2 regions of the Nonomuraea sp. NPDC050556 genome follow, and region 1 is predicted to be linked to the other one. Evidence: riboswitches for the same ligand, from Rfam matches in the RefSeq annotation. Region 1 holds a riboswitch; the other holds the start of a gene.

Region 1 (3,144 bases):
ACGAGCACGACGGTGCGCCAGGGGGTGAGCCGGACGTGGTCGGTGGTGTCGGCGAGGGCGCGCACGTGGGCGGGGGAGAGGCGGCCGAGCGGGGGCACGACCTCCAGCGCGACCCGCCCGTCCCGCTGCTCCAGCAACCCCGCACGCTGCTGGCGGGGAGGTTGCGAGGTCACAAGAGTTCCAGGGATCCCAAGACGGGCGGCGATGCGGGCGGGGCCGTTCGGGAGTTCGGTGATGCGCCACTCGGAGTCGCGTTCGTCGAGGAAGGCTTCTGCGGCCGAGAGCGGGTCTGTCGCGCCCTTAACAAGCAGGGAGTCGGCCACCACCAGGCCGTCCGGGGTCAGGGTGACGTCGGCGCCGAGGCCGAGCATGTCGCCCGTCCCGTCGTCCACCGCGAAAAGGAACCGCCCAGGCAGCGAGGCAAGCCGATCCCGCGCACACAACGCCTGGTCAAGCGCCTCCACCAGCGGCTGCGTGTCCCAACGACCCGAGACCCCGCGCCCGCCCAAAGGGGACGCGACGATGTTGCGCACCCGCTCGTGCGAGGCCGACGGCAGCAACCCAGCCCCGGCGAGCGCCGAGGCAAAGGAAGCGGGTGACCGTACCCCCCTGACCTGCACGTTGGCCCGTGAGGTCAGCTCGAGCACCCCGGTAGCCAGCAACGTGAGCTGCGCCGTGGAGATCAGCCCGCCGGGCACGCGGACCCGGGCCAGCGGCCCGTCCGCCGCCTGGTGCACCTGTAACGCTCCCGGACATGCGTCAGGGCGCGTTCGTCCGGAAAAGTCAGCTATGGACACGTTCAGGATGGTAACGCCACTGTAGGCTCCCCCTAGGCGATGGCAATGGGAGGAAGCCGGTGTGAAACCGGCGCGGTCCCGCCACTGTGACCGGGGAGCGAACTCCACCGAAGGCCACTGTCCAGCAATGGACGGGAAGGCCGGGGTGAGCGTCGATCCGGGAGCCAGGAGACTCCTGCCGTCGTGACCTGCGACCCGGGGCGAGGACCCCGAGGGAGGACGTTGTCGTGCCTGGCGTTGTGCTGCTCTCGACCTCTGACACCGACCTGCTGAGCGCCCGCGCGAGCGGCGCCGGCTACCGGCTCGGCAACCCGGCCAGGCTGGGGGTCGACGACCTTCCCGCCCTCGTCGACGGCGCCGACCTGGTGATCGTCCGCCTGCTCGGCGGGCGCAGGGCCTGGGAGGAGGGGCTCGACCACCTGCTGGCCGGGCCGCGTCCCGTGGTGGTGCTCGGCGGCGAGCAGGCGCCGGACGCCGAGCTGATGGAGCTGTCCACGGTCAGCGGCGGGGTGTGCGCACAGGCGCACGCCTACCTGGCCCAGGGCGGGCCGGACAACCTGGGCGAACTGCACAAGTTCCTCTCCGACACGGTCCTGCTCACCGGGTACGGCTTCGCACCGCCCACCCCGGCGCCCTCCTGGGGGCTCCTGGGCAGGGAGAGCACCGGCGAGGGGCCGGTCATCGGGGTGCTCTACTACCGGGCGCACCACATGGCGGGCAACACGGGCTTCGTCGAGACCCTCTGCACCGCGATCGAGAACGCCGGGGGCCGTGCGCTGCCGGTCTTCTGTTCCTCGCTGCGTACGGCGGAGCCCGCGCTGCTCGAAACCCTGCGCGCCGCCGACGCCCTGGTGGTGACCGTGCTGGCCGCCGGTGGGTCCAGGCCCGCGACGGCGGGGGCGGGCGGCGACGACGAGGCGTGGGACGTGGGCGCGCTGGCCGACCTCGACGTGCCGATCCTCCAGGGCCTCTGCCTGACCACGAGCAGGCAGGCGTGGGAGGAGAACGACGACGGCCTGTCGCCGCTGGACGCGGCGTCGCAGGTGGCGATCCCGGAGTTCGACGGGCGGATCATCACGGTCCCGTTCTCGTTCAAGGAGATCGACCCCGACGGGCTCACGGTCTACGTCGCGGACGAGGAGCGCGCCGCCAGGGTCGCGGGCATCGCCGTACGGCACGGCCTGCTCAGGCACATCCCGAACGCGTCCAAGCGGCTCGTCGTCATGCTCTCGGCGTACCCGACCAAGCACGCGCGGATCGGCAACGCCGTCGGCCTCGACACCCCGGCCAGCACGGTCAAGCTCCTGGCGAGGCTCGCCGAGGCGGGCTACGACCTGGGCGAGGGCTTCCCCGACGAGGGCGACGCGCTCATCCACGCGCTGATCGCCGCCGGCGGCCAGGACGAGAACTGGCTCACCGACGAGCAACTGGCCGGCAATCCGGTACGGATCTCCGGTGCGGCCTACACCGCCTGGTACCGCACCCTCCCGGCAGACCTCAGGGAGAGCATGGAGCGGCACTGGGGACCGCCGCCCGGCGAGCTGTTCACCCACGAGGGCGACATCGTGCTGGCCGCGCTGCGCGCCGGGAACGTGGTGCTGATGGTGCAGCCGCCGCGCGGCTTCGGCGAGAACCCGATCGCGATCTACCACGACCCCGACCTGCCGCCGAGCCACCACTACCTGGCCGCCTACCGCTGGCTGTCGGCGGACTTCGGCGCGCACGCGATGGTGCACGTCGGCAAGCACGGCAACCTGGAGTGGCTGCCGGGCAAGTCGGCGGGCATGTCCGCGTCGTGCGGCACGGACGCGGCGATCGGCGACCTGCCGCTGATCTATCCGTTCCTGGTCAACGACCCGGGCGAGGGGACGCAGGCCAAGCGGCGGGCGCACGCGGTGCTGGTGGACCACCTGGTGCCGCCGATGGCCCGCGCCGAGTCCTATGGCGATATTTCCCGGCTTGAGCAGCTGCTGGACGAGCACGCCACGATCGCCGCGATGGACCCGGCGAAGCTGCCCGCGATCAGGGCGCAGATCTGGACGCTCATCCAGGCCGCCAAGCTCGACCACGACCTGGGGCTGGCCGACCGGCCGCACGACACCGAGTTCGACGACTTCATCCTGCACGTGGACGGGTGGCTGTGCGAGGTGAAGGACGCGCAGATCCGCGACGGCCTGCACGTGCTGGGTCACGCGCCGGCCGGGGCGCAGCGGGTGGACCTGGTGCTGGCGATGTTGCGTGCCAGGCAGATGTGGTCGGGGCAGGAGACGCTGCCCGGGTTGCGCGAGGCGCTGGGCCTGGTGGAGGACGGCACCGCCGGGCTGGACGCCACGGACAGGGCGGAGGC
Region 2 (3,144 bases), on a different contig from region 1:
TGGCGAGCCCTCCGCTGCCGGAGAAGCTCACCTCCGTCGTGGTCACCCCGGCGGGCGCCGGGGTCGGGGTGAGCAGGGTCGTGAGTAAGAGCAGAACGAGTCTCATATCGCCGAAGCTACTCTGCAGAGACCTCTCGGCAAAGGGATGTCTGCAGATATCGTTCTGCAGGACTAGGCTGCTCCTCATGAAGGATGAGCGACCCTGGCTGCTCGACGACCCGGAGCGGCTGAAGGCCCTGGCCCACCCGATGCGGCGGCAGATGCTGCACCACCTCAACGTGCACGGCCCGGCCACCTCCACCACGCTCGGCGACCTGCTCGGCGCCAAGACCGGCACCACCAGCTACCACCTGCGCCAGCTGGAGAAGTACGGGTTCATCGAGGAGATCGCCGAGCGCTCGACCGGCAGGGAGCGCTGGTGGCGCAGGGTCGAGACGGGCGACATCAGGCTGCCCACGCCCGACCAGGTCGCCGACGAGGACCTGCCGGTGCTGAGCGAGTTCTACCGGCAGAGCGTGGAGGAGGACCGCGACCTGCTGGCCAGGATGCCCGCCGCCTTCGCCGCCGACGCCGCGTGGGCCAGGCACTCGCGCGGACTCGGCCGCATGACCAGCGCGGAGCTGGACGCCTTCTTCGAGGAGTACATGGAGCTGCTGAAGAAGTACAGCCGCCGCGTGGAGGACGCGGGGGACGGGTCGCGGCCGATGCTCATCCGACTGTTCGCCCTTCCCGGAGATTAAGGGGTAACTCGCCGTGATCTGGTAATAACCCATGGTATTGGGGATCATCGGGGGGAGGGTGGCGTTATGCACCGTCGGCAGTTCTTCGCGCTCGGGCTGGGCGCCGCGGCCGCCTGCCTGGCCGGTTGCTCCGCAGGAACCCCGTCGGCCGACGTTCTCGGCCGGGTCTCGGTGATCTCGGGCGGCGAGCCCTGGGTGCCCGTCGCCCGGGCCCTGACCAGGACTCTCCGTACGGCCGGCTACCTCGCGCAGGGGCGCGCCGCGACGACGATCACCGTCACCGGGCTGACCGCGCTGGCCACCGTGCAGCGCAACGAGGGCGCCTCCGTGCTCGACACCACCACCCCGCTGGCCAGGCTCGTCGGCGAGCCCGAGGTCGTCGTCGTGCCGGTCAACTCGCGCCACGCCGACTTCGACGCCTTCGCCGCACACCTCACCGCGGAGCCGTCCCGCACCATGCTGGCCGGGCGGCCGGAGGGCGAGGCGGACCACCTGCTGTTCGGCCTGATCGCCAAGGGGCTCGGCGCGGACACCAGGCTCGTCGACTATGCCGGGTACCCGAGCACGGCCGAGGCGGCTGCGGCGCTGCTCGCCGGGCGGGCGGCCGTGGCTGCGGGGCCGCTGTGCGAGTGGCGTTCCCGCATCGACAGGGGGAAGGTCAGGGCGCTCGCGGTCTCGTCGGCCGAGCGGGTCGAGGGACTCGACGTGCCGACCTTGCTGGAGAGCGGGGTGCGGGTCGACTTCGCCGACTGGTGCGCGGTGCTCGGGCCCGGCGGCATGCGGGAGGACGCGCGGGCCGCCGCGATCGCCATGTGCGACCGCGTCGCGGAGTCCGAGCGGTGGCAGGACGCCTGCCGTACCGGAGGATGGAGGCCGTTGCCGCTGAGCGGGGACGCCTTCGCGCAGTGGCTCGGCTCCGAGGTGGAACGGACCCACGAGGTCCTGTTCGATCTTGGGCTCCTCGACACGCCGGGCACAAGTTGTGGGGATAGTTGCGGCGGCGGCCACTAGATGTAGGATCTCGTCTCGCTGGTTCGGCTTCCCCTCAACCGGGGAGCCGGAGCAAAAGGGAACTCCGTGAGAGTCGGAGACTGCCCCGCAGCGGTGAGTGGGAACGACCGCCGTCACGAAGCACTGGAAGCACCTTTCTGGGAAGCGACGGCCAGTAGGCGCCTCGTCATGAGGCGTGCCCGCGAGTCCGAAGACCTGCCAGCGGATGTCTTTGTCCATGGACCTCGAGGGAGGGTCTGGGGCGTGCCGCCGCATGCCTTTCCCCGGGGTCGCTCGCGAGGAGAGAGCGCGTGACGCAGATCGTTGAGTTCGACCGCAGGCTGGCCATCGAGGAGGCAGCCGCCCGGGTGATCGCCGACCCGGCCAACTCGCGGGTGGCAGCGGGGCTGCTCGCCGAGGAGATCGCCGACGAGGCGGCCACGCACGGCGTGACCTCGTTCTCGTCCTCCATCGCCGCCACGCACGCCGCGGGACTCATCCAGGACTCGCTGGCCGACTTTGTCCAGAAAAATCGGGATGAGCTGGACGCGCTGATCGACCCGTCCGGGGACGACCGGTTCGAGTACTTCGGGCTGCGCACCGTCTACGACCGCTACCTGCTGCGCCACCCGGTCAGCCGCGCCGTCCTCGAACGCCCCCAGCACTTCATGCTGCGGGTCGCCTGCGGGTTGTCCTCGACGGTCGGGGAGGCCGCCGAGCTCTACGCGCTCATGTCGACCCTGTCGTACCTGCCGTCGTCGCCGACGCTGTTCAACTCCGGCGCCCGCCGCCCGCAGCTCTCGTCGTGCTTCCTGCTCGACTCGCCGCGCGACGACCTCGACGGCATCTACCAGCGCTACGCCCAGGTGGCGCGGCTGTCCAAGTACGCCGGAGGCATCGGGATCGCCTGGACGCGGGTCCGCTCGCGCGGCTCGCTCATCCGCGGCACCAACGGGCACTCCAACGGCATCGTGCCGTGGCTGCGCACCCTCGACTCCTCCGTCGCCGCCGTCAACCAGGGCGGTCGGCGCAAGGGCGCGGCCTGCGTCTACCTGGAGACGTGGCACGCCGACATCGAGGAGTTCCTGGAGCTGCGCGACAACACCGGCGAGGAGGCCCGGCGCACGCACAACCTGAACCTGGCCAACTGGGTGCCCGACGAGTTCATGCGCAGGGTCGAGGCCGACGGCGTGTGGTCGCTGTTCGACCCCAAGGAGGTCCCTTCCCTCACCGACCTGTACGGCTCCGCCTTCGACGAGGCCTACAAGGCTTATGAGGACGCGGGCCTCTACGTCCGCCAGCTCCCCGCGCGGGTGCTCTACGGGCGGATGATGCGCACGCTCGCCCAGACCGGCAACGGCTGGATGACCTTCAAGGACGCCGCCAACCGCACCTCCAACCAGACCGCGCGGCC

The links. Region 1 has a riboswitch for cobalamin ahead of cobN (cobaltochelatase subunit CobN). Riboswitches for the same ligand answer to the same signal wherever they lie in the genome.
Region 2: it holds a riboswitch for cobalamin, as region 1 does, so the genes downstream of both, ACIBG8_RS35050 (ribonucleoside-diphosphate reductase subunit alpha) here and cobN (cobaltochelatase subunit CobN) in region 1, are expected to answer to the same signal.

Annotation. Positions count from the first base shown of each region.
Region 1 covers NZ_JBITGU010000002.1:1,783,487-1,786,630, reverse strand. The annotation lists gene ACIBG8_RS26465 (precorrin-3B synthase) at 1-737, opposite strand, end outside; cobalamin riboswitch at 804-991, shown strand; gene cobN (cobaltochelatase subunit CobN) at 1,025-3,144, shown strand, end outside.
Region 2 covers NZ_JBITGU010000003.1:1,298,911-1,302,054, forward strand. The annotation lists gene ACIBG8_RS35035 (alpha/beta hydrolase family protein) at 1-106, opposite strand, end outside; gene ACIBG8_RS35040 (ArsR/SmtB family transcription factor) at 186-740, shown strand; gene ACIBG8_RS35045 (tripartite tricarboxylate transporter substrate-binding protein) at 807-1,751, shown strand; cobalamin riboswitch at 1,754-1,969, shown strand; gene ACIBG8_RS35050 (ribonucleoside-diphosphate reductase subunit alpha) at 2,042-3,144, shown strand, end outside.